DNA from 3 places in the Herminiimonas glaciei genome. Region 2 is predicted to be linked to each of the others. Evidence: predicted binding sites of a transcription regulator. Region 2 holds the regulator's gene; each other region holds the start of a gene.

Region 1 (3,283 bases), on a different contig from region 2:
CAAAACTTCTTTACCTTCTTGAGTTTTGGTATCCAGTGTCAGCGAACGCTTGTTGCTGTTCAGCATCGTGAAGTACAGAGCATCTTTACCTGGGATGTCGCGCAATTGCGAACGGGTAACGTCGCCAGAACCTGGACGCTCAACTTTGATAACGTCAGCACCGAACCAAGCCAACAGCTGCGTACATGCAGGACCAGCTTGTACGTGGGTGAAATCGATGATCTTAACGCCTGCTAATGGTAATGTTTGACTCATGATTGGTAGATTTCCTTATCAATCGTTTAACTTGACTCCTGAAATCAGAATACTTTCAGGAAGTGAAAAACCACTCAGAGAGTTCTGAGTGGAATCGCGCCATTTACATGGCTTTAATCCAATACTACTTGGAGTTCTTTAACGTTCTAGTCTAGTGCCGCAGCACAAGCAGTGTCAAGTGCATGGCACGGTCGCACTACTCTGACCGTGCCACACAAAGCCATGACTTGCGCCTTGGCCTATTCCAGTATTACTTCTTCTTACCGATCGTGCTGACGATGTTCAGGTTACCGATACGGCCGGATTCAACACCAGCTGCTGGATCGATAATCGCATCGATGATGGTTGGCTTGCCCGATTTCAGCGAAGCTTCCAGTGCTTTGGTCAACTCTTCTGGAGTTTCAGCACGAACACCTTCGCCGCCCAGGGCGATACTGAATTGGTCGTACTTGGTTTTCGGATTGAAAATCATGCACGATACTTGGTGTTCTGGGTTCGCTTCGTCACCGCGGTAGATACCGCCGTTGTTCATGATGATGACGGTTACTGGCAGGTTGTAACGGGTGATTGTTTCGTATTCCATTGCGCTGAAACCGAATGCGCTGTCGCCGCAAATTGCAACGACTGGTTTGCCGGTTTCTACTGCAGCTGCAACAGCCGAACCCATACCGATACCCATTACGCCCCATGTACCTGTATCCACACGTTTGCGTGGCAGGTATTGGTCGATGACCATACGTGCGTTGTCGAGGGTGTTTGCACCTTCGTTAACCAGGGTGATGTCTGGGTAGTTTTTCAACACGTCACGGATTGCGCCGAGCGAGTTGAAGTAGTTCATGACTGGAGTAGCTGTGCTCAGTTTGGTAGCCAGTTTAGCTTTGGTGCCGGTAGCACGTTCAGCAATAGCGCCCATCCATTCTGCTGGTTTGGTCATGCCTTTCAGGCCAGCGCGCAATGCGTTGACGCAAGACTCGATGTCACCGATCAGTGGTGCAGCGATAGGTACGTTGCTGTCGATTTCGTTAGCTTGGATATCGATTTGTACGAATTTCTTCGCACCGCCCCATGTTTTGCCTTTGCCGTGTGCCAGCAACCAGTTCAGACGCGCGCCGATCAGGACAACAACGTCGGACTCTTGCAGAACCATCGAACGAGCAGCAGCTGCGCATTGTGGGTGAGTATCGGATACCAGACCTTTTGCCATCGACATAGGTGTGAATGGGATACCGGTTTCTTCGATCAGTGCTTTGATGTCTGCGTCGCATTGAGCGTAAGCAGCACCTTTGCCGAGCAGGATCAATGGCTTTTTAGCGCCTTTGATCAGTTCAACAGCGCGCGAAACAGCCGATGGTGCCGGCAGTTGTGCTGGAGCTGGGTCAACTGGAACGAACAACGATTTTTGGCCTTCTTCAGCGCTCATGGTGGTGCTGAACAGACGTGCTGGGATGTCCAGATATACGCCGCCTGGACGACCCGACAATGCGGTACGGATTGCACGAACAACTGCAACGCCGATGTCTTCGGTACGGTTGATACGGAACGAAGCTTTGCAATGTGGACGAGCGATGTTCAACTGATCCATTTCTTCGTAGTCGCCTTGTTGCAGGTCGACGATTTCACGTTCCGAAGAACCGGAAATCAGAATCATTGGGAAGCAGTTGGTGGTCGCGTTAGCCAGTGCGGTCAAACCGTTCAGGAAGCCAGGTGCGGAAACAGTCACGCAAACGCCTGGTTTTTTGGTCAGGTAACCAGCTACCGAAGCTGCATAACCTGCATTTTGTTCGTTACGGAAGCTGAAGAACTTGTTACCACGGGCTTGCCACATACGACCGATTTCGGTAACTGGGATGCCGAGCAGACCATAGATGTTGGTGATGCCGTTCATTTCCAGCGCTTCCATCAGCAGATGGAAGCCGTCTGTCAGCTCTACGCCTTCTGCTACTTCTTGAATGTCGTTTTTCATAATGAAATGTTCTCTTCGTTAATTTCAATAAAGGTTGAGCAGTCTTGCCCAATACCGTGGTTGCCGTGCTCTTGCCGCGGCTAGTTGTTACACTTGTAAGGCACCTCTAAAAACCAGACCGGTTGGTTTTTAGAGATACCCTTCAGTCAACGCTTTTATGCATAGACCATCCAAGTGGGCGTATCATATCGATCTGCCTGCGCTTCGATCATTGACCCCGGTCAATTTTCATCGCATGATATCGACCCCGCCCACCCTTCTGTCTTTTATATCTATATATCTTGTAAATGCCGACCGTAGATAACCACCCGGAACGAAATGTCATTCGTGTTCAGCTCAAGCAAAATCTTGTCTTAAAAGACATGACTGAGAGCGAATGGGCGGAGCTGGAACCGCATTTGCTCGTTGTAGATTGCCCTAAAGGCGACTTCTTGCTGCACCAGGGCGTCCATGAAATGGAACAGTATTTCATTCTGGACGGCATCCTGAAGCGCGTTGTTACCAATCAGCAAGCAAAGGAAATGATTCTGCGTTTTGCTGATGAACGTAGCATGGAGACAAGTTATGCGGCGTGGCGACTCAAAACCCCGACTCCTTACAGTATTATCTGTGTGACAAAAGCACGCGTAGTGAAGTTGCCTTTACTACAATGGATCGCCTTCATCGACAAGCATGAACACATCAAGCAGGCGTTCGAACATGACGTCATGCTGCTGATGAGCGAAATCATGGCGCACACCATCACCCTGCACTTACTCGACGCTCCTGGCCGCGTACAGCGCTTCGTACGCAAGCATCCGGAGCTGTTTGATCGCATCCCGAAGAAAGAGTTGGCGTCTTACCTGAATCTTTCGCCGGAAACCCTGAGTCGACTCAAACATCAAGGGAAAATCTGACCCCATAGTCAAATGAGGTCAGGGCTGCAGTAAATCTATACTACAAAACCATAAAATCAATACTTGCCGGAAGAATACAGTTTCGAATTAGCCATCAGGCGCAACTGGTTATCCACACTCTTCACCCCCGGCACTGCTGTCGCCACTTTCTCTGCCGCAACGTGCTCGT
Region 2 (3,283 bases):
TTGCGCAGTGAAATTATTTTGCAGCAGGATTTCAATGAAATCCCTTGCGGCTTCCGGCTCTTCGGCAGAGAACGGGATGACCAGTGCATGTCCGATGGCTGAGGCCTTCACGATGGTTTTACCGTCGCCGCTCAAGTCATGCTTTGCTGTAGCGTAATGCGCATTGAATGCCGGATTAGAAAGATCCATCGTGTCTGGCAAGGATGCGTATGATATCTTTTTTGCGATGCACTCCGTCCGGTACCTGAATGCAAAGTCAGTCGGCTCGCTTGCAGCCGTCACCACTTTACGTCCCGGATGGTTAATCAGGGTCCGCGTCAGTCCCGGCGCCACGCTGTCGGCCAGCATGCAAGCCATCAATGCAGCATATCCAGCCGAATGTACGCTTGGTTCGAGATGGCCGATGGACGCTTTCGGATCGCCCAGTTTTTCACGCCAGTTCTTCGCATTCAGTATTTGCCCCGGCGCATATGCCAGCACCATGCTGTTACCGGCAAAAATATAATAACCATCAGTCTGCTCAGGCATCAGCGTTGCCGCAACGGCGCTGTCGGCCAGGATCGCGAGGTCATAACTATCACCTGCTTTCAGGCGCTGCAAGCAATCTGCCGCGCCTGCTGCACTGACTACCGCACGGATATCCGCGTGCTCTGTATTGAAGCGCTCTACTGCGTTGGCTACCTGTGCCTCAAAACAAGCATCGGCGAGAATACGAAGTTCTTTCATGTTGTTCATTCTTTAGACTAAAAAATTTGGCGGTAACAAAGGATGCGTTTACCGGCGCACCTTTCGATATGCACGGAAGGATATAGCGTTAGCTTTAACTACGCAAGGAATAGCTGCCGAAAAACGAGGGAATTTGATGCAAACGCAGCTTGATAACTTGTGCTTATCAAGCCATCAAATCAAATGATTGGACAAGGCGCGCGCCCTGTTTTTTGTGGGCTCAAATTGGCGTAAAACCATGTAGCCGGTCGTCAACAAAGGCAAATCCGGGCTGACCGTTTACAATGTCGTATCTGAGCGTGGAAATGGAAACAGGAAATGCCGTTTGTCGTCACTGAAGCATGTATTCAATGTAAATACACCGATTGCGTTGTCGTTTGCCCTATGGACTGTTTTTTTGAAGGTCCTAACTTCCTGGCGATCAATCCGGATGAATGCATAGATTGCTCGGTGTGCGTACCGGAATGCCCTGTCAACGCCATCATAGGCGCCACCGAAGTCGCACCGGAGCAGCAGCACTTCGTTGCCCTGAATCGCGAATTGTCACAGCATCCGGACTGGAAGCGCATCAGCAAGCAGAAAGAGCCGATGCCCGAACATGAGAAATGGGCACAGGTGAAGGACAAGTTGCCCTTGCTGGTGATTGATGCCAAGATCACATGAAATCCTTACTTTCATTTTAAGTAACTCTTACCGCATCGCGGTTAGACCAAGTAAAGAATAGAGCCAGGAAATATGAGCCAAGCGTCCCCAAGCACTACCGATCCCGCCTTAAGCGTCAACGCCTTGCGCGCCAGTTGTTCGACCTGCAGCATGCACCAGCTGTGCCTGCCGATGGGCCTGGGCGAAAACGATATGGACCGGCTGGACAAGATTATCGGTCGTCGTCGCAAGGTCGCACGCGATGACTATCTGTACCGGATGGGCGATGCATTCACCAATCTGTATGCGGTACGCGTCGGCCATTTCAAGACTTGCCAGATCAATGCCGGCGGCGAACAACAAATCACCGGCTTCCAGATGACCGGCGAATTGCTCGGCATGGATGCGATCAGTACCGACCGCCATCATTGCAATGCAGTGGCACTCGAAGATAGCGAAGTGTGTGAAATCCCGTTCCCGCGCCTGGAAGAATTATTCAGCACCATGCCGACCCTGCTGCGCCACTTCCATCGCATGATGAGCCAGGAAATCACGCGTGAACAAAGCGTCATGCTGCTGTTGGGGAATATGCGTGCCGAACAACGCTTCGCCGCCTTCCTCGTGAATCTCGCGTCACGTTATATGGCACGCGGCTATTCTTCGACCAGTTTCCAGTTGCGCATGTCGCGTGAAGACATCGGCAATTATCTCGGCCTGACGATAGAAAGCATCAGCCGCCTGCTGTCCAAATTCAAGAAACAGGGATTGCTGAAAGTTAACAACCGTGAAATCGAATTACTCGACCTCACGCTGTTGAAGGCGATGGCGGCCGGCACCGAAACCTGCGGCTAAACCGGCAGGTACGCGCATAGCTTACCCCTGTTCAAAACTTCACCAGCAGATTGGCTTTGACTGAATGCTGCTTCGCATCCATGCCAAGTTGGCCTTGATAGGCAAAGCTGAGCGTGGTCGATGACGATAAACGCAAGTCGAGGCTGGTTTCGAGCAGCGCGCTGTTTTTGGCGACAGGCACACCTGCCACGGTGAAGGCATCACCCGCCGAAAACGCCTGCGTCGATAATGGCGTGCTATTGCCAAAGGCATGACGCCAGCCCAACGCACCACGCACAGTCGCGCTTTTTCCACCCAAAGCAAGCTGATTGACAGCACGCAAGCCAACGGTGGTGAAACTCGTACTGGTGTTCTGGCTGCCGGCATCTAATGCCGCCGCCCCGCCCCGTTCGGCAAAACCATTGCTCCGGAAGCGGATGTAAGCCAGATTAACGAAGGGTTCGAAATTCCCCCAACGGTTATCGATGCCATAGCCGACGTCTGCGTAAACCTGCAATGTAGCCGCACGGTAGTTGCTGCCGACGGCGTCCCTGAAGCCCGGGATAGCGACCTGGCGACTGGTCTTCATATCGTGCAATGTATAAGCGAGACCGCTACGCAAACCAAGCTTGCCATCCGCGATATCCCAACGCCTGCCGCCATACAGTCCCAGCGAATAATTGTCACTGGAGCCGGATGACGCACGGGTCCTCGCATTGAATGAAGTGTTGCTATAAGCGGCCAGCATGCCTAGACGCCATTGATCCGCCACCGCAGCGTCAACACCAGCGACGAAGCCGCCGGTGTTGTAGTGCAGCCGGCCCGCATTGCCGTCGCTATTGATATGACTCCACGCACCCAGGCCCTGGACCCACGCAGACGTAGCCGCGGCAAAGCCGTCCACCGTGCGGATACGCTCGGTGGCGGCATCACGTAACAGGCGACTGTCTTCGATCAATGTGGTTTTGGCGGAGGCATGAATTTCGCCTGACAGCTGGTCAAAGCTAGCGCGGATCAACTCGCTGTTGGCAGGCAGTTTTGCAATCGCGTCATATACCGCATGCCCGGCCGCCATACCCATGCT
Region 3 (3,283 bases), on a different contig from region 2:
CCCGACAATCGCTTCAATCCGGACAAGATCGTGCGCCCACCGAAAATGGATGAAAAAAGCAATTTCCGCTTTGCTCCCGGCTATCGCGAACTGCCACTTAAAACACAGATGGACTGGTCAGCCTGGGACGTCACACGCGATCCGGCCAGCGGTGTGGAAACTGCACCCGGCACCGGTGATGACCGCACCGGTGGTTTGGCCAAAGCGGTGGAGATGTGCAACAACAATGGTCACTGCCGCAAATTCGATGCAGACACCATGTGCCCCAGCTATCGCATTACCAAGGATGAGCGTCACGTCACGCGTGGTCGTGCCAACACCCTGCGCCTCGCAATTTCGGGCCAGCTCGGCGACGACGGCCTGGCCAGTGCCGAAGTGAAAGAAGTCCTCGACCTGTGCGTGTCTTGCAAAGGCTGCAAACGCGATTGCCCGACCGGTGTCGATATGGCCAAGGTCAAAATCGAGGCACGCGCCGCATGGGCCAATCGTCATGGCAGCACGCTACGTGAAAAAATGGTGGCCTTCATGCCGCGCTACGCACCTTATGCCAGCCGCATCGGTGGCTTGCTGGCGATCGGAGACAAACTGCCATTTGTCTCCGGCTGGCTGAAAAAGAGCCTGGGACTCGCACCGCAACGTGCTTTCCCGCGTTTCCGTACTTCCTTCCTGTCGCAACTTGGCACAGGCAGCAAGTCAACAAGCGGCAACAAGGAAGTGCTGTTGTTTGTCGATACCTTCAACAACTACATGGAACCGGAAAACGCGCGCGCGGCACAAGCAGTGCTGGAAGCGGCCGGCTACACCGTGCATTTCAATGTGAAGGAAGGCGAACGCCCGCTGTGCTGTGGTCGCACTTATCTGTCCGCCGGCCTGGTCGATGAAGCAAAGCAGGAAGCACGACGCACACTCGATGCCTTGATGCCCTACATCAATCGCGGCGTCGCCATCGTCGGCCTGGAACCATCCTGCCTGCTGTCATTGCGCGATGAATTCCTCAGCTATGGCTATGGTGAAGAAGCGAAGAAGCTCGCAAGCATGGCCTGGCTGTTTGAAGAATTCCTCGTCAATGAAAAAACGGCAGGACGCTTGCAACTGGACCTGAAGCCGCTGCCGGTCAACAAGGCCATGGTGCATGGTCACTGCCATCAAAAGGCTTTCAATGCAGTACGTCCGGTACAAACCGTGTTGCAATGGATACCGCAGCTGGATGTCGCGCTGATCGAATCATCCTGTTGCGGCATGGCCGGCAGCTTCGGCTACGAAGCGGAGCATTACGAGGCATCGCAAGCGATGGGTGAGCTGAAACTCTTCCCGGCGATACGCGCAGCGGAAGAAAACACATTGTTCGTCGCCGACGGCACCAGTTGCCGTCATCAAATTGCCGACGGGACACAGGAAAACGCCATGCACGTCGCCCGCGTGCTGGCAGACTCCTTGCGCATCCAGTAAGTCTCTACACAGCCGTCAACAAAAAGCCTGCCCGGCTTCCGGACAGGCTTTTTTCATGTCAGGCTGATAAGAAAACCGGATATATCCGGAACCAATCCTCCTCTTGCAACTCCGACAAATGTAAGCAAGCAAGATATTTCAGGGCTTTTGACATGGATCAAGCAAGCGCTTTACTGTCATCCTAGAATCAGAAAGAGCAGCGTCCCCTACCCAGCGAAGGAGTACATCATGTTCAAAAAAATCCTCATCCCTACTGACGGCTCACCACTTTCAGACAAGGCCGTCGATGCAGCCATCGAGTTTGCGCAAAAAATGGGCAGCGAACTGCTGGTACTGTCGGTCGCCGAACCTTATGTGTATATGGGCCTGATGGAGGGTGCCGGTGTATTCCCGACCGATCCGGTGATGTATGACGACAAGGTCAAGGAAATGGCGCAAAAGCACCTGGACAAGGTCGAAGCCGCTACGCGCAACAAGGGCGTCAGCTGCAAAACCGTGGTTTCCGTCGGCCTCAGCCCATATGAAGAAATCGTACGCGTTGCAGAAGAGCAAAAATGTGATGCCATCTTCATGGCCTCGCATGGCCGCAAAGGCCTGAACAAACTTTTTATCGGTAGTGAAACGCAAAAAGTGCTCGCCCACACCAGCCTGCCGGTACTGGTCCTGCGCTAAAGCACAGCTCGCACCACCCCTGCGGGGCGACACTCGTCGCCCCTGCTGTTTCCGGTCGCAACTGGCGACCCGGCTGATTTTGTCCCCGTGGTATCATTGCGCTTCGAAAAAATGCACAGGATACAGGCGTATCCACCTCTGCCAGCCAGATCGCATCTCACCTTTTTCACCCTGATCGTCGTCATCTAGCCCAGAACGGAATTAGCCATGCGGATACAAACTTTCCTGCTCAGCTGCGCCCTTGCTCTTGTGACATTAACGGCACAGGCATTCGACCGGCCCTTCCCGGACACGGTCAAACGCGGCGTGATGACACCTGCGAACTATCCGGCCATCATCATCGATGAAAAGACCCGCACCTTATCGGCCGGAGCGCGCATCTGGAACCAGGACAATATGATAGAGATGCCGTCGGCCTTGCGCGGCAGCGAATTCGCCGTGAATTACACAGAAAGTGATAGCGGTGATATTGACCGCGTCTGGATACTCACAGCAGATGAAGCGAAACGGACTTTGCCGCTGGTGCCGTTGAAGCCGCCTGTGACCAAGCCGGCGCCACTGCCGACACCTGTAACCGCAACTAAATAATTAAACCAGCAAATCAGCCACACCATGCAGAAGAAGATATACATCAAGACTTTCGGTTGCCAGATGAACGAGTATGACTCGGACAAGATGGTCGACGTCCTCAATGCCGCCGAAGGCTTGATTAAAACCGACACACCGGAAGATGCCGATGTGATCTTGCTGAACACTTGCTCGGTGCGCGAAAAAGCACAGGAAAAAGTATTCTCCGACCTCGGTCGCCTGCGTGAACTGAAATTCGCCAATCCCGATCTCGTGATCGGTGTCGGCGGTTGCGTGGCTTCACAGGAAGGCGATGCCATCGTCAAGCGTGCGCCATATGTCGACCTGGTCTTCGGCCCGCAAACCCTGCATCGATTGCCGGAAATGCTCAAGCAAAGACGTTCGACCGGCCGCTCGCAAGTCGATATCAGCTTCCCGGAAATCGAAAAATTCGACCACATGCCGCCGGCCAAGGTCGAAGGTGCAACGGCCTTCGTCTCCATCATGGAAGGTTGCAGCAAGTATTGCAGTTACTGCGTCGTGCCTTATACCCGTGGTGAAGAAGTCTCGCGCCGTTTCGAAGATGTACTGGCTG

What was found. Region 2 encodes FNR, which switches genes on or off when oxygen is low (the NO sensors DNR and NnrR bind a similar motif). Its sites were predicted from a motif close to TTGATNNNNATCAA; they were not measured.
Region 1: oxc (oxalyl-CoA decarboxylase) is a predicted target of FNR. The motif match lies at 2,430-2,443, and genes of this name have one in related genera.
Region 3: ACFQPC_RS17600 (universal stress protein) is a predicted target of FNR. The motif match lies at 1,597-1,610, and genes of this name have one in related genera.

Annotation. Positions count from the first base shown of each region.
Region 1 is NZ_JBHTBU010000003.1:177,641-180,923, reverse strand. Features, by position in the region: gene frc (formyl-CoA transferase) at 1-255, opposite strand, end outside; gene oxc (oxalyl-CoA decarboxylase) at 506-2,218, opposite strand; gene ACFQPC_RS17425 (Crp/Fnr family transcriptional regulator) at 2,506-3,114, shown strand; gene ACFQPC_RS17420 (cytidylate kinase family protein) at 3,171-3,283, opposite strand, start outside.
Region 2 is NZ_JBHTBU010000001.1:1,260,770-1,264,052, forward strand. Features, by position in the region: gene ACFQPC_RS05555 (substrate-binding domain-containing protein) at 1-726, opposite strand, end outside; gene fdxA (ferredoxin FdxA) at 1,045-1,389, shown strand; gene fnr (fumarate/nitrate reduction transcriptional regulator Fnr) at 1,462-2,220, shown strand; gene ACFQPC_RS05570 (autotransporter domain-containing protein) at 2,252-3,283, opposite strand, start outside.
Region 3 is NZ_JBHTBU010000003.1:221,337-224,619, reverse strand. Features, by position in the region: gene ACFQPC_RS17605 (FAD-binding and (Fe-S)-binding domain-containing protein) at 1-1,449, shown strand, start outside; gene ACFQPC_RS17600 (universal stress protein) at 1,678-2,121, shown strand; gene ACFQPC_RS17595 (hypothetical protein) at 2,329-2,709, shown strand; gene miaB (tRNA (N6-isopentenyl adenosine(37)-C2)-methylthiotransferase MiaB) at 2,734-3,283, shown strand, end outside.